3 regions of the Arthrobacter sp. BF1 genome follow, and region 2 is predicted to be linked to each of the others. Evidence: riboswitches for the same ligand, from Rfam matches in the RefSeq annotation. Region 2 holds a riboswitch; each other region holds the start of a gene.
The links. Region 2 has a riboswitch for thiamine pyrophosphate ahead of thiC (phosphomethylpyrimidine synthase ThiC). Riboswitches for the same ligand answer to the same signal wherever they lie in the genome.
Positions count from the first base shown of each region.

Region 1: it holds a riboswitch for thiamine pyrophosphate, as region 2 does, so the genes downstream of both, thiO (glycine oxidase ThiO) here and thiC (phosphomethylpyrimidine synthase ThiC) in region 2, are expected to answer to the same signal.
Region 3: it holds a riboswitch for thiamine pyrophosphate, as region 2 does, so the genes downstream of both, AC1MCD_RS18420 (ECF transporter S component) here and thiC (phosphomethylpyrimidine synthase ThiC) in region 2, are expected to answer to the same signal.

Region 1 is NZ_CM155271.1:2,853,148-2,858,536, forward strand. Features, by position in the region: gene AC1MCD_RS13320 (thiazole synthase) at 1-324, opposite strand, end outside; gene thiS (sulfur carrier protein ThiS) at 329-565, opposite strand; gene thiO (glycine oxidase ThiO) at 562-1,884, opposite strand; TPP riboswitch at 1,877-1,996, opposite strand; gene thiE (thiamine phosphate synthase) at 2,024-2,758, shown strand; gene AC1MCD_RS13340 (RNB domain-containing ribonuclease) at 2,843-4,345, shown strand; gene AC1MCD_RS13345 (DEAD/DEAH box helicase) at 4,637-5,389, shown strand, end outside.
Region 2 is NZ_CM155271.1:2,515,984-2,521,372, reverse strand. Features, by position in the region: gene AC1MCD_RS11870 (alpha/beta hydrolase) at 1-117, shown strand, start outside; gene thiC (phosphomethylpyrimidine synthase ThiC) at 100-1,878, opposite strand; TPP riboswitch at 1,988-2,095, opposite strand; gene AC1MCD_RS11860 (VOC family protein) at 2,214-3,089, shown strand; gene AC1MCD_RS11855 (hypothetical protein) at 3,203-3,640, shown strand; gene rpsP (30S ribosomal protein S16) at 3,853-4,269, shown strand; gene AC1MCD_RS11845 (RNA-binding protein) at 4,271-4,513, shown strand; gene rimM (ribosome maturation factor RimM) at 4,627-5,172, shown strand; gene trmD (tRNA (guanosine(37)-N1)-methyltransferase TrmD) at 5,173-5,389, shown strand, end outside.
Region 3 is NZ_CM155271.1:3,909,782-3,915,170, reverse strand. Features, by position in the region: gene AC1MCD_RS18450 (Na+/H+ antiporter subunit D) at 1-25, shown strand, start outside; gene AC1MCD_RS18445 (Na+/H+ antiporter subunit E) at 22-567, shown strand; gene AC1MCD_RS18440 (MrpF/PhaF family protein) at 564-842, shown strand; gene mnhG (monovalent cation/H(+) antiporter subunit G) at 832-1,239, shown strand; gene AC1MCD_RS18430 (DUF4235 domain-containing protein) at 1,310-1,573, opposite strand; gene AC1MCD_RS18425 (heme-degrading domain-containing protein) at 1,655-2,197, opposite strand; TPP riboswitch at 2,254-2,391, shown strand; gene AC1MCD_RS18420 (ECF transporter S component) at 2,464-3,084, shown strand; gene AC1MCD_RS18415 (ABC transporter ATP-binding protein) at 3,084-4,697, shown strand; gene AC1MCD_RS18410 (energy-coupling factor transporter transmembrane component T family protein) at 4,694-5,389, shown strand, end outside.

The sequences.
Region 1 (5,389 bases), 340 kb from region 2:
GTCCGTTTCCAGGGCTTCGCGGGCCAGTTCGGCCGTCATGACGGCGTCCCTTGCAGTGAAGCAGCCGGCGGTGTTGGGCAGGACCCGGATTCCATGGTCCACCAGGAGCTGGAAGAGGGAGCCGGACTCGGCGGGCGAGTACCGCCTCATCGCCACGGTAGTGAGCTCCGTTCCGGACGCCAGCAGGGCGGCCCCCAATCCGTCCAGACTGGGGGCGCCGCCGGTGCCCATGATGAGGCGGGAGCCCAGCTCGACGCCGTCGATGACAAGCGGGTCGGTGTCCGCCGAGGTGGTGCCGGTGCTTAAGTCGTTAATGACTGTCATGGTGTCAGCCTCCCTGGACTGCGGTGACCAGTTCCACGCTGTCACCATCGGCGAGCGCCGTGACGAACCACTGGCTGCGCGGTACTACTTCTGAGTTGCGGGCAACGGCGACGCCAAGTTTCTGCCCGTCTGTGGCCTGGCCGTTGGCGGCGAGGGGACGGCCGGTGATCTGGCTGACCAGGGTGGTGATGGAGGCGTCGCTCGGCACGGCATGGGGCGAGCCGTTGAGGGTGATCTTCATGCTGTTTCCTTCGTGAATTGAAACGCGGCTGGGGGCTGGCTGGAAAACCTGTCCGGGTTGAGGGCCTGCCATCGCGGATCTTCTTTGCCGTCCAGCAGGTCGCGGCAGATGACTGCCGCTGCCGGAGCCAGCAGCACGCCGTGACGGTAGAAGCCGGTGGCAATGATCAGTCCCGGAACGGTTCCTGAGCCAGGAGCGGGGACCCGGCCCAGCAGGGGCGCGTTGTCCGGAGTCGCGGGACGCGCCCTGGTGGTGCATTCGAGGAGCTCCAGCTCGGCGACGGCGGGCAGCAGGACCTGCGCGTCACGCAGCAACTGGTACACGCCGCCTGCGGAGACGGCCCGTCCCGCGCCGACCATATCTCCCGCTGGGGGCAATGCGTCCTCACGCTGGGTTGCGCCGATCACCACCGTGCCGTCCTGCCGGGGAACGATATAAACCGGCACGCCATGGACCAGGCCGCGGACTGTGGACGTCACCAACGGACGCAGGTGCCGGGGAACACCGAGCCGCAGGATGTCGCCGTAGACGGGCCTCAGCGGCAGCTGCATCCCGCCCGGCAGGCTCCCCAGGGCAGCCGCCGAAAGGCCGTTGGCCACGATGGTCTCCCCCGCCAGGACTGTTCCGCCACTGGCCAGTTTCACCCCGCTGACCCGGCCGTCCTCCCAGAGAAGCGCGGCGGCGCGGTGACCAACGGCGAACCCTTGCCGGGCGCCAACCACGGCGGTGCCCGCGTCCGAATCGTGGCCGGCCAGGACTTCCCGCAACGATGCGACCAGCCTCCGCGGGTCCACCTGATGGTCCGCCGGGATCTCCAGGGCACAGGAAATGGCCGGACTGAGCAGCGGCTCCTTGCCTCTCGCTTCCCGGACCGTCAGCGTCTCCACCAGCAGTCCGTTGGCCTGCTGGACGGCCCTGAGGTCCATGAGCGCGCGGCGGTCCGCTGCGTCGGCACCGACGGCGAGGGTCGGCGTCGTCAGGTAGCCAAAATCCCCTGCCCCCGCCCGTGCAAGGGTCGCCGCGAAGGCAGGCCAAAGGTTCGAGGACTCGAGCATCAGCTCCAGGAGGCCTTCCTCCTGGTAGTGCAGCTCGCTGACGGGCGCGAGCATTCCAGCGGCCGCCCAGCTGGCCCCTGAACCCGGTTCGTCATCGATCACCACCACGGAGCGGCCGGAGAGCCGTGCCTCCCAGGCGATGCAGTGGCCAATGACTCCGCCACCGATCACCGCCACATCGGCGTGCAGGACGGGACTGTTCACTCCGCTGCCCGCGGCAGTGTCAGATGTGCTGGCGGGCGCGCCGCCGGATGGGGGGACCATGTGTTTCCTTCCCTACGCCGGTACTAGCCGGATCAGGTCAAGCGGTCGGCTCTCATGCCCTCTCAGCCCTGCCGCTTTATGACGGCTGCGACGGGCTCCCGCAGTACTCGCCCAGTTTAGGGGAACTATGGTGGTTTCCATGAACGTGTCCTCCAGCCCCAGCATCCTCCCCAGCACCACTGTCCAGGAGTCCGGCGGCGGCCTGCCCCACAGCGCCAGGCTGTACCTGTGTACTGATGCACGCCGCGACCGCGGGGACTTTGCTGAGTTCGTGGACGCGGCGTTTGCCGGTGGCGTGGACATCATCCAGCTCCGCGACAAGGCCATCGAGGCCGCCGAGGAGCTGGAACTACTGACGGTCCTTCAGGCGGCCGCAGCCCGCCACGGACGGCTCTGGGCAGTCAATGACCGCGCCGACATCGCCATGCTGTCCGGCGCGCCGGTCTTCCACGTCGGCCAGAAGGACCTTCCCGTGGCCTCCGCACGAACCCTGCTGGGGGCCGGCGCCGTGGTGGGGCTTTCCACCCACACCACGGAACAGATCGAGGGCGCCATCCGGCTGTCGTCATCGGTGACTGCCGACGACGGTCTCGACTACTTCTGTGTGGGACCGGTGTGGGCCACCCCCACCAAACCCGGCCGGGCCGCCGTCGGCCTTGACCTCGTTCGATATGCGGCGGACGCCGTCGCTGCCTCCGGAACCCAAGCCGCGCTCCCCTGGTTTGCAATCGGCGGGATCGGCCTGGACAACGTTGAGCAGGTTGTGGCGGCAGGCGCCAGCAGGATCGTTGTGGTTCGCGCCATTACCGAGGCCTCTGATCCGGCAGCAGCTGCCGCGGCCCTCCTGGCCGCCTTGGACGCCGGCGCTGCCTGAGAATCGAGCGCGCAACTCCTGAGATCCCGCGCGCAGCGGGGCGGGGCGTGCGCGATCCCGCGAAATCGAGCTAACCTGACTTTTGTGTCCCATCATCGGTTGGCCCCCAACGTCCATGAGAAGAACAACGCCCTCGCAGCAGCCCTGAGTGCCCTGCGGACTGAACTGGAACTGCCCGGGCCTTACCCGGCCGAGGCGGTCCGGGACGCCGAGGCGGCCGTGGCCGCTCATCAGCTGCCGGCCGCTGACCTCACGGACGTTGAGTTCCTGACCATCGATCCGGCATCGTCCACGGACCTTGACCAGGCACTGTTCATCGAGCGTTCCGGCGAGGGCTACCGGGTGCTATACGCCATCGCCGACGTGCCCTCGTTTGTCCGCCCCGGCGGCAATCTGGACGCCGAAACCCGCCGCCGCGGCCAGACGTTCTACGCCCCGGACGGCCGGATCCCGCTGCACCCCGAGGTCATCAGCGAGGAGGCGGGCAGCCTCCTGGCCGATCAGCTGTGCGCGGCGTTTGTCTGGGAATTCGGGCTCGACGACGCCGCCCACGTTGGCAGCGTGTCCGTCCGGCGGGCCACCATCCGCAGCCGGTCCAAGTTGGACTACAAGGGCGTCCAGGCCGAGATCGACGCCGGCACAGCCAACCCCGTGCTGCAGCTCCTGAAGGAAGTGGGCCTCAAACGCGTTGAACTGGAACGCCAGCGCGGCGGCGCCAGCCTGAACATGCCGGAGCAGGAAATCGTCCAACTGCCCGACGGCGGCTACCGGATTGCGGCGGCGCCCCAGCTTCCGGTGGAGGACTGGAACGCCCAGATTTCGCTGATGACCGGAATGGCGGCCGCGGACATGATGCTGGCGGGGAAGGTCGGCATCCTGCGCACCATGCCCGCCCCGGACGAGCGCTCCCTCCGTCATTTCCGGCTCCAGACTGTGGCCCTCGGCAAGCCGTGGGACGGGAAAACCAGCTACGGCGAGTACCTTCGCAGCCTCGACCCCACCGAGCCCCGCCAACTGGCCATCCTGCATTCCGCAGGCATGCTGTTCCGCGGAGCAAGCTACACGGCGTTTGACGGCACCGTCCCCGAAGCTGCCATCCAGTCGGCCATCGGTGCGGCCTATGCCCACACCACGGCGCCCCTCCGGCGGCTCATCGACAGGTTTGTGCTGGTGATCTGCGAAGCCCTGAGCAACGGCAAGCCGGTCCCCGGCTGGGCGCGGGAAGCCCTGCCCACCCTGCCGGAAATCATGGCCGCATCCGACCAGCTGGCAAGCCGGATGGAACGCATGGCACTGGACACCGTGGAAGCTGCCCTCCTGGTCAACCACATCGGCCAGGAGTTTGATGCGATTGTCATTTCCGGGTCCAAGCCGCAGAAAGACAACGGCAACGGCGCCAAAAACGGGAACGGCGGGAAGAACGGGAACGGGAAGAACGGCAACGGCCCCTCGGGTATCGTCCAGATCGCCGAGCCGGCCGTGACAGCCCGGTGCGCCGGCGACCTGGAATCCGGTACCACGGTGCGGGTGCGCCTGATCTCCTCCGATATCGCCGCCCGTGAGGTCCACTTCGAGCTTCTGGCCTGAGTTGCCTGCCCGTGCGTCAAGGGCCAAAAGCCGGGATTCGGGGTCCGTACGGCTAGACTGAAGAAGTAGATATGGATGCCCGGTCGTTGATTTCCTTGATTTTGAATTCAACAAGCCCGCCCCTACGCGATCTTGAGACAGACCCGCTGGTCACCAGTGCCAGCATTTAGATAGCCCGCGATCGGCTTCCACTGGATTTGCTTGCGCGCCCGAGCGTGCTCCGGAGCGGCCATGTTGGCCGGCCCGTTGAGCAGGCAGCGCCAATGCCCAAATGAATAAGGAAACTCACCTGTGAGTGAATTGCATACCCACCAGCTCCTGACGGACGACTCCGGCATCGAAACGATCGAACCTGAAGAGACCATCATCTCCGACGAGAAGCCGCATGAAATCGCGGAAAAGTCCTTCGCCGATTACAACGTCCGCGCGGACATTGTCGAGTCCCTGGCCGACGCCGGGATCACCCACCCGTTCCCCATCCAGGCCATGACCCTGCCGGTGGCGCTCTCGGGCCACGACATCATCGGCCAGGCCAAGACCGGTACGGGCAAGACCCTCGGCTTCGGCATCCCGGCGCTGCAGCGCGTTGTGGGGCCGGACGACGCCGGTTTCGACAAGCTCGCCGTTCCCGGCGCACCGCAGGCCCTGGTCATCGTGCCCACCCGCGAGCTGGCCGTCCAGGTAGCCAACGACCTCCAGACCGCTTCGCTCAAGCGCAACGCCCGTATCACCACCATCTACGGCGGCCGCGCCTACGAGCCCCAGGTGGAGGCCCTGCAGAAGGGCGTCGAGATCGTGGTCGGAACCCCCGGCCGCCTGATTGATCTGTACAAGCAGAAGCACCTGAGCCTCAAGAACGTCAAAATTGTCATCCTCGACGAAGCCGACGAAATGCTGGACCTTGGTTTCCTGCCGGACGTCGAGACGCTGATCGCAGGCACCCCTGCCGTCCGCCAGACGCTGCTGTTCTCCGCCACCATGCCCGGCCCGGTCATTGCCATGGCCCGCCGCTACATGACACAGCCCACCCACATCCGGGCAGCT
Region 2 (5,389 bases):
GCCCTGCACCGCATTGCCGCGGGCGGGCACCGGCCTCAGGATTCAGTTGAAGGCGACCGTGCCATCCGGTCCTTCATTGCCGACGTCAGCCGGTCACACTCAGTCCAGGCCTCCTGAGGGCACGGCCCCGGCGGGCCGGGGGACCTGCGGTTCGGGCAGGTATACCTTCGCGCCCCTGGCCAGGAACTCCTCGCTTTTTTCCCGCATGCCGCTGTAAATCCCGGCAATGGCAGCCTGGGCATCAGCGGAGCCGTACTCGTCCCGGATGTCCTGGCTGATCCTCATCGAGCAAAACTTCGGACCGCACATGGAGCAGAAGTGCGCGGTCTTGGCGGGCTCAGCCGGCAGGGTCTCGTCGTGGAACGCCTCGGCGGTCACCGGATCCAGGGACAGCGCAAACTGGTCGCGCCAGCGGAATTCGAACCTCGCCTTGGACAGGGCATCGTCCCGCTCGTGGGCTCCCGGGTGGCCCTTGGCGAGGTCGGCAGCGTGGGCAGCGATCTTGTACGTGATCACGCCGGTCTTGACGTCGTCCTTGTTGGGCAGGCCCAAGTGCTCCTTCGGCGTCACGTAGCAGAGCATGGCGGTGCCGTACCGGGCGATTTCGGTGGCTCCTATGGCCGAGGTGATGTGGTCATAACCGGGTGCGATGTCAGTCACCAGCGGCCCCAGTGTGTAGAACGGGGCGCCCTTGCACAGCTCCTGCTGGCGTTCCACATTCTCCCGGACCAGATGGAACGGGATGTGACCGGGGCCCTCCACCATCACCTGCACGTCGAAGGCCCAAGCCCGCTGGGTCAACTCGGCCAGGGTGTCCAGTTCGGCGAACTGGGCCGGGTCATTGGCGTCCGCCGTCGCTCCCGGGCGCAGCCCGTCACCCAGGGAGAAGGCGACATCGTACTGGGCAAAGATTTCGCACAGCTCATCGAAGTGGGTGTAGAGGAAGTTCTCCTGGTGGTGGGCGAGGCACCAGCCGGCCATGATGGACCCGCCGCGCGAGACGATGCCCGTGACGCGGTTGGCGGTGAGGGGCACATAACGCAGCAGCACGCCGGCGTGGATGGTCATGTAGTCCACGCCCTGCTCGCACTGTTCGATCACGGTGTCGCGGAAAATCTCCCACGTCAGCTTGTTGGCCTCACCGTTGACTTTCTCCAGCGCCTGGTAGATCGGCACAGTCCCGATGGGCACGGGTGAATTGCGGATGAGCCATTCACGGGTGGTGTGGATGTCGTCGCCGGTGGAGAGGTCCATCACTGTATCCGAGCCCCACTGCGTGGCCCACTGCAGTTTGTCCACCTCCTCGGCAATGGAGCTGGTGACGGCCGAGTTGCCGATGTTGGCGTTGATCTTTACCAGGAAGGCCTTGCCGATGATCATGGGCTCGGATTCCGGGTGGTTGATGTTGTTCGGGATGATGGCGCGGCCGGCGGCCACTTCGCTGCGGACCAGTTCCACGTCGCAGTTTTCGCGGAGGGCCACGAACTGCATCTCGGGCGTCACCATTCCCCGGCGGGCATAGTGCATTTGCGTGACGGTTTTGCCGCCGACGGCGCGGCGGGGCACCGGCTGTTCGCCCTTCCACTCCGCGGAGGCGGCGCCGCGGCGGACGGCCGATTTGCCGTCGTCGAGCAGGTTCCGTTCCCGGCCGCTGTACGGCACTGTGTCACCGCGCGCTTCGATCCAGGCGCACCGGAACGGGCTGAGCCCCACCACCGGATCGCTGCCGGGACCGGCCGTGCGGTAGACCCGGAAGGGGCCGTTCTCCTCGCCGTTGGGTGACGGGTCGAGGGCGATTTCGGTGACGGGCACCCTGATTCCGGTACTTCCATCGCTGATATACGCCAGCGAGTGGGATTCCAAGGACCGGCTTTCCACGGGTTGGGCCGGCGTCGATGGGGATTCGGCCCGTGCGGTGCCCGCTTCCGCTCCCGCGAAGCCGGTGGCTGTCGCATTTTGGGCAGGAATGGGCCATGCTTTTTGCGTACTCAAGGGAATACTCACTTCCTTCGCCGGCATTACCCGGACAGGTTCAACGGTCGCAGGCCGCGTCAGCCCGATCTCAGCCCCTGCAAGGGCACCCGTGTGGTCAAGACGAAGCTACCACAGCCGATGCGGGATCCTTCGGAACACTTGAATTAAATTGAAGCTTCAAGTAAATTAGAGGCATAACGGTCTTCAATCCCGAAGGCCGGCGGATCGGGAGCGTTCACATGACTGCAGAAGCCACCAACCAGGATCTTCTACCTGCCGACCTCTCCATGGGCACAGTGATGCTCAAGGTGGGCGACATGAAGCTGATGACGGATTACTACCAGCGCGCCCTGGGCCTGGAGGTGGTCGCCGAAGAGGATGGTGGCGTTTACCTTGGCCGCCTCAACCGCCCCCTGGTCCACCTGGCGCCCGCGCCGTCCCTGCACTTGCCGGGCAGGGGAGAGGCCGGGCTCTTCCATACGGCTCTGCTCTTTGACGACCAGGCTGCGCTGGCTGCCACCGTGGCCACCGCCGCCCAGTTCGATCCCCGGCTTTTCACCGGCAGTGCCGACCACCTTGTCAGCGAGGCCTTCTACTTCAACGACCCCGAGGGCAACGGTATCGAGCTCTACTGGGACCGCCCCCGCAAAAACTGGTCCTGGAACGGCACCGAAGTGGTGATGGACAGCCTGGCGCTGCCGCCGCAGCGCTACCTCGAGCAGCACCTGTCCCAGGCATCCCTGGAGGGCCAGCTGGGTACCGAAGCGGGCGTGGGCCATATCCACCTCCAGGTGGGGGATGTCCAGTCCGCGCACGATTTCTACGTGGGCACCCTGGGCTTCGAAAAGACCGCAGGCTGGCATGGCCAGGCCCTGTTTGTCTCGGCCGGCCGGTATCACCACCACATGGCCATGAATGTCTGGAACAGCCGCGGTGCCGGGCCGCGCAAAGACACTCTGGGCCTTGGCGAGGTGCTCATCGAGGTGGCTTCCGGTGACGACGTCGGAGCCCTCGCTGACCGCTTGAAGGTCGCCGGGGTGGCCTCCCACCACACTGGCGCCGAGCTGCGGTTCGAGGATCCCTGGCGTAACAACATCCGGGTTGCTGTCCGCTGAGACCGGTGGCCGGAAGTGCGGGCTGCCATGCACTAGGCTGATTTCGAACGGCCGGGGCGGCACCCTATGCTGCCCGTCTGGGCCGCACCGTCGACGGAATGAGGGCTGTTCCCATGGGCTTCACTGAAATCTTTGTAGCTACCCACGACGCCGCGCTGAAGCGCGCCGGCGTCCTCGATGCCGGCGGCTCGCCGTCCGGCCCCGCGCTGCGGATACCTGGCGTCAGTGATTTCGAAATCGAACAGCTGGGCGATCTCGCCGGGGCCGCGGTCCACGCCGGTGGTGAGGGGTACGAACTCGCCATGGTTGACGTTTCCAGCGACTCCCTCCTTGGAGTTCCGCCGGCCATGGTCCGGGCTCTCGCGGACCTCCTCACCTATGAGACTGAGGGCGAGGGCAACGTGCTGGATGACGTGGCCGAAAAATGGGCCGCCCAGGACGACATGCCCTTCGGCGCGGCTGACGCCCGGACGTATGTCCAGCAGCTTGCCGAGCTCGCCGGCGGAATCGACGACGCCGATCGCACCGGTTTGTACGTCTGGTCATCCTAGACCCGCAAGAGGCCGCCGCGTCCGCCGGTCTGCCCCATCCCGACGTGTCAAGTCGAAATCCTGGCGCTGATCTGGCACAATAAACAGGTACTCGATCTGCGTGGCCCCTCTCTCCGCGTCCGGATCCTGTCCTTCGAACCCTCAAGTACGGCCCGCCCCACGGGTGCAGAACGTCGGTTCAACCCTTTTCTGAAACAGGAGTGACCACAAAAGTGGCCGTAAAGATTCGCCTTAAGCGCTTTGGCAAAATGCGCGCACCGTACTACCGCATCGTCGTCATGGACGCACGCTCCAAGCGTGATGGCCGTGCCATCGAAGAGATCGGCAAGTACCACCCCACCGAAGAGCCCTCATACATCGAGGTCGACACGGACCGTGCCCAGTACTGGCTCGGCGTCGGCGCACAGCCGTCCGAGCAGGTTGCCGCGATCCTCAAGATCACCGGTGACTGGCAGAAGTTCAAGGGCCTGCCGGGTCAGGAAGGCACCCTGAAGACCAAGGCTCCCAAGGCTGCCTTTGTTGCCCCGGAAAAGGGTTCCGTGATCATCCCGGAAGCCATCACCAAGAAGGCAAAGCAGTCTGACGCAGCCGAGGCTCCGGCCGAAGCAGAAGCCACCGAGGCTGAGTAGATTGCTGGCAGAAGCGCTCGAACACCTGGTCCGGGGAATCGTTGATTCGCCGGAAGATGTCAAGGTCAGCTCGAAGAACAACCGCCGCGGGGACACCCTCGAGGTCCGTGTTCATCAGGACGACCTGGGACGGGTGATCGGCCGCCAGGGCCGCACCGCACGTGCACTGCGCACCGTTGTGGCGGCACTGGCAGACGGCGAACCGGTCAGGGTCGACGTCGTCGACACCGACCGCCGCCGCTAAGCGCTCGGCAGTATCAGTTTTTTGCTCCGGCCCTTCCACCCGTCAAGGTGGAGGGGCCGGAGTGCTTTCATCAGAACACCGTGGATCATCCCACAACCGGAACAGAGGAACAGATGCAGCTTCAGGTGGCACGAATCGGCAAACCGCACGGAATCCGCGGGGAAGTGACGGTCCAGGTGCTCACTGACGCTCCGGCCGACCGGTTTGTTCCGGGTACCGAGTTTGTTGTGGAGCCGGCCTCTGCCGGGCCCCTGACTGTAGAGAGTGCCCGCTGGAACAAGGACATCCTGCTGCTCGCGTTCGAGGGAATCGAAACCCGCAACCAGGCCGAGACCCTCCGCGGCGCGAAATTGTTCATCGAAACCGAAGAGCTGGACGAGGACGATGACGAAGGCTGGTACGAGCACGAGCTGGTTGGCCTCGAAGCCCGTGTGGGCTCACGGGTGGTGGGCAAGGTTGCCGGCCTGCACACCATGCCGGTCCAGGACCTGCTGGTGGTCGAGGACGCCGACGGCAAGGAAATCCTCATCCCCTTCGTGGAGCAGATCGTGCCGGAAGTCAACGTGGCCGAGGGCTTTGTCCTGCTCACGCCGCCGGACGGACTCTTTGACATCAACTCCGACGACGCTGCCGCCGGTGACGCTGAGGGCAACGCGTAGATGAGAGTCGACGTCGTCAGCATCTTTCCGGAGTACCTGGCGCCCCTGGAGCTGTCCCTCATTGGCAAGGCCCGCCAGGACGGGCTGCTGGACTTGCACGTCCACGATCTGCGCGAGTTCACCACGGACAGACACCGCTCCGTGGATGACACCCCTTACGGCGGCGGCGCCGGCATGGTGATGAAGGCGGAGCCGTGGGCGCAGGCTCTGGCTTCCG
Region 3 (5,389 bases), 1.4 Mb from region 2:
GCTGAAAGCGGGTGGGGGCGAATGAGCCGCCGCCGGATTTCCCTGCGCCAGGAACTGCCCCTGCTGGTGTGGCTGGTGATCGTCTGGGGTGCGCTCTGGCAGGACTTCAGCCCCGGCAACCTGCTTTTCGGCGCCCTGCTGGCCGTGCTGGTGGCCCGGATGTTTTACCTGCCGCCGGTGGAACTCAGCGGCAGGTTCAATATCGTCCACGCAGTGCCTTTCGCACTGCGGTTCCTCGGCCGGGTGGCGGCAGCGAGCATTGAAGTCATGTACTTGGCGGCCGTCCGTGGACCGAAAGTGATCAACGCAGTTGTCGCGGTCCCGCTGCGGAGCCATCAGGACCTGATCGTCACCGCCGTGGGGCACGTGATCTCGCTGATCCCGGGTTCCCTGGTGGTCGAAGTGGACCGTTCAACGTCCACCCTGTACCTGCACGCGCTCAATATCAGCACCGCCGAGGACGTGGAGAGCCTGCGCGCGGAAGTCCGCTCCATCGAAGCCGGCTTGATCCGCATCATGGGCACGAAGGAAGAACTCGAAGCAGTGCGGCAGGAGAACCCGGCATGATGCAGATCGTCCTGGCTGTCACGGCAGTCATCCTTTCGCTGGCCGCGGCCGGCGCCATCATCCGGATCGCCCGGGGCCCCTCACTGCTCGATAGGGTGCTGGCCTCCGATGTGCTGCTGGCCATCCTCGGCGCGGCGCTGTGCATCGACATGGCCGTGAACCGGCACCTGAACAACCTGATGCTGCTCGTGGCACTGTCGGTGGTCGGCTTCATCGGCTCCGTGACAGTGGCGCGCTTCGTGGCCGACCGGCGGGAGCAGACCCATGAGTCCTGAGGCGAGCCTGATGGATAACGTGATTGATACCGTGACGGCGGTGTTCCTGGTGGCGGGTGCCCTGATGTCCCTGGCAGCCGCCGTCGGGCTCCTCCGCTTCCCCGACCTGCTGAGCCGCATGCACGCGGCCACCAAACCGCAGGTGCTGGGGCTGTTCCTGCTCCTGGCAGCCATCGGCCTGCAGATGCGGACGTGGTGGGTGTGGCCGGTGCTGCTGGTGGCCTGGATTTTCCAGCTGTTGACCGTACCGGTGTCCGCGCACATGGTGGGACGCTCCGGCTATCGCACCAAGCACATGCACCGCGAGCTGCTCAGCTCCGATGACCTGGAGGCCGTGGTCCAGAAGGCGGCCAAGTCCGCCCGTGATGAGGCATCCAACGGCGGCAGCCCGCACTAATACCGGAGTTTTTGTCCAGATAATCCCGCTTTATGGCCGACGAAGCGGGATCATCTGGACAAAAACTCGGCTAGACGATGTCCTGGGTCTTGGCGAAACGGGTGATGGCCCGCTGCGTGCCGCGGTTGGCGAGGACTTGGATGATGGTGCTGACCGAGGCTGAGATCAGCGCGAACGTCAGCGCCGAGCGCAGGCTCGTGGGGGTGTCCTCGCCCTTGCCTGTGGGCGGCTTGTTGCCGGTGGACTTCTCCCACACAGTATTAACCAGCTTGGTGCCGGCAAACCCGGCGGCGAGGCTGATTCCTGTGCCGAGCAGCTTGATGAACAGGTTCATGGGTTGAACTCCTTGTGACCGGGGTCGGGGACTGCCTTTAGCCTAACGCGATCAGGCCGCCAGCCAGCACAAGGCCAGCACCTAGGCCGGGCGCATGGACCCCAGAATCTCCCGGAGCGCCTCCACCACCAGGTCGTGGTCCTGCTGTTGGGGCAGGCCCGAGACCGTCACAGTGGCCACGGCGCCCACTCCGGTGACGTAGACCGGGAAGCACCCGCCATGCGCGGCGTAGACCATTTCGTCATACCAGCCCTGGTCCTCGATCCGGCCGCCCCGCAGCCTGGCGCGCAGGCCCACCAGCAGCGAGGGGATCTCGTACCGTGCGGCCGTTCGCTGCTTGGCCCGGACCCAGTGCTCGTTGTTCGGCGTGGCACCGTCCAGGGCAACGTGGAACAGGACCTGGTCACCTTTGGTGATATCGATGGCGATGGGCAGCTTCCGGGTCTTGCCGAGCTCCACCAGCAGCAGCCCCAGGCTGAGGGAATCGTCCTTCGTGAACCGCGGGAACTGCAGCTCACTGACCTCGGCGTCGATCCGGGCAATCAACGCCTCGAGCGAGCCCGGGGGCTGGCTCTCGTTGGAATCGGGATCGAACGCTGTCACATGGGATGGGTCGGCAGTCATGGCCCACAATCTACCCGCCTGCGGTGTAAACTGGACCACGCCCATCAGGGCAGAATTATTCACGACAGGGGAGCGCCGCCGTCGGGCAACTGCAGGAATGCAGCCGGTGGATGGGCGCTGAGAGTGCGGACAGCCGCAGACCCTCGAACCTGATCCGGTTAGTACCGGCGCAAGGGAGTCGAGCTTCTCAGAGTGTCCGGATCCGGACGGCGCAGGCCGTGCGGCAACCGCGAACACCCTCCCCTCCTGTACCTCAGGAGGTTGACATGACAACAGTAGGCACCAAAAAAGCCAGCTATACGTGGCGCGTTGTGGACATCGTGGTGGCGGCTCTGATCGCCATCGCCGGCGGCGTTATTTTCTGGGCATGGTCCCAAGGTGCGGCGCTGGTCTCCGCACCGATGAACGCCACATACCCGCCCCTGACCGGCCTGATCGCCGGCGGTTGGATGATTCCGGCCGTGCTGGGCATGCTTATCATCCGCAAACCGGGCGCAGCACTGTTCTGCGAAGCTGTTGCCGCCACCGGTGAGCTCATGATGGGTTCGCAGTACGGCACCACCGTGCTGATCTCCGGCATCCTGCAGGGCCTCGGTGCGGAACTCGTGTTCGCCGCCTTCGCCTATAAGAAGTTCAACCTCCCCACTGCCCTGCTGGCCGGTGCCGGGGCGGGGCTCTTCTGCGGCCTGAACGACTCCTTCCTCCCGTGGGGCTGGAACATCGCCTACGAAGCCGGCGATAAAGCCGCCTACATCCTCTTCTGCGCCGTCTCGGGTGCCGTCATTGCAGGTGCTGTCTCCTGGGTCGCCACCCGCGGCCTGGCGAAGACAGGCGTGTTGAGCTCCTTCGCATCCCGGAAGGCCTTCTCCGAGGCCGTCTTCAACTGATGGCCGACGCCGACGCCGGCGCTTCCGCTGTGCGCCCCGCCGCGGTGTCCGCCCGTGGCTGGGGCTGGCGGCACGCCGGCCGCGCCGTACCCGCCGTCCACGGGCTCGACCTGGACATCGCGCCGGGTGAGCGGGTGCTGCTGCTGGGGCCCTCGGGCGCCGGCAAATCAACGCTGCTGCACGCGCTCGCCGGGGTGCTGGGTGACGAAGGGGACGACGCCGACGAGACGGGTTCGCTGCTGATCGACGGCGTTGCGCCGCGCGGCCAGCGCGGCCGTGCCGGACTCATGCAGCAGGATCCCGAAACGCAGGTGGTCCTCTCCAGGCTCGGCGACGACGTCGCTTTTGGTGCCGAGAACCTGGCCGTGCCGCGGGATGAGATCTGGCGGCGGGTGGAGGAAGCGCTCGACGACGTCGGGCTGCGGAGTGCCGGCCGCTCGGACAGTGCGGCCGGGCTCCCGCTGGACCACCCGACGTCGGCCCTGTCCGGCGGGCAGAAGCAGCGGCTGGCGCTGGCCGGCATCCTCGCGATGCGGCCTGGGCTGATCCTGCTGGACGAGCCCACCGCAAACCTCGATCCCGCCGGGGTCCTGGAGGTCCGGGACGCCGTGGGCCGCTGCCTCGACAAGACCGGCGCCACCCTGGTGGTGGTGGAACACCGCGTGTCCGTCTGGAAAGACTTGGTGGACCGGATCGTGGTGCTGCAGCCGGGCTCGGCTGCCGGCGCCTCCGGCAGCAGCTCCGGCACCTCGGGCGGCTCCTCCGGCGTGCTCCTGGACGGGCCGCCGGACCAGGTGCTCGCCGAGGCGCGCAGCATGCTGATCCGCGCCGGCGTGTGGGTGCCGGGCTACGTTCCCGAAACACGGCCCCGGGCAGGCAGTTCCGCCAATACCGGTCAGCTGCTGCTGGCGGCCGAGCAGGTTGCCGTATCCCGTGAACGGCCACGCCGGCGCGGGTTCCGCACCATCCCGCCGGTGCCCGTGCAAACGGGCATCACGGCCCAGGTCCGCGCCGGCCAGGCCCTGACCGTCACCGGCCCCAACGGCGCCGGGAAGTCCACGTTGGCGCTGACCCTCGCCGGACTGTTGGCGCCGGTGGAGGGCAAGGTGTCCGCCGCCGTCGAGCTTTCCGAGGGAGCCGGAATTGATCCGTTCTCGTGGAAGGCCAAACAGCTGATTTCGCGGATCGGCACCGTGTTCCAGGAGCCCGAGCACCAGTTCGTCACGGGGCGGGTCCTGGACGAGCTGATGTTCGGTCCGCGCCATCTGGGGCACGGGGAGGAACGTGTGGACGAGCTGCTGGAGCGGCTGCGCCTCACCCACCTGGTGGACGCGAATCCGTACACCCTGTCCGGCGGCGAAAAACGCCGGCTGTCGGTGGCTACGGTCCTTGCGGCCCATCCGCGCGTCCTAGTGCTCGATGAGCCCACGTTCGGCCAGGACGCCAATACGTGGGCCGAGCTCGCGTCGTTCCTCTCCGAACTGCTCGACGCCGGGACTTCCGTGGTGTCCGTGACCCATGACGAAGAATTCACCGCCGTCCTGGGCGGCACCGAACTGCGTCTGGGCCCGGCCTCGCGCGGCGGCGCCCGCCAGGAGGCGGATGCCGCATGAGGGATGCCCTGACGCTCAGCGGAAACCAGGCCCTGCTGACGCGCGCCAACCCGCTGGCCAAATTCGGCGCCGTCTTCCTCATCACGCTGGTACTGGCGCTCTCCATTGATTGGGTTTCCGCCTCGGTGGCGCTCGCCGCCGAACTGGCACTTTTCCCGCTCGCCGGACTGACGTTGCGCCTGCTCTGGCAACGCGGCTGGCCCCTCATCATCGCGGCAGCTGTGGGCGGCTGGAGCACGGCGATTGTCGCTGCTGACAGCGGTGCTGTACTGCTCGACGTCGGGATCTGGTCCATCAGCGAAGGTTCCCTTCAGCTGGGGCTCGGGTTCATGCTGCGCGGACTCGCGATAGCCCTGCCGGCAATCCTGCTGATGACCTGCACCGACCCGACCGACCTCGCCGACGCGCTGGCACAGAAGGCCCGGCTGCCGCACCGGTTTGTGCTCGGCACGCTGGCGGCGATGCGGCTGGTGGGACTCCTGGCCGAGGAATGGCAGACCATCGGCATGGCCCGGCGTGCCCGCGGCGTGGGATCGCACGGCAGCCCGCTGGAGCGGCTGCGGGCCACGCTCGGGCAAAGCTTCGGACTGCTGGTCCAGGCGATCCGGCGCGCCTCCCGCCTGGCCGTGACCATGGAAGCCCGGGGTTTTGGCACCGGTCAGCGCACGTGGGCACGGGAATCCACCTACTCG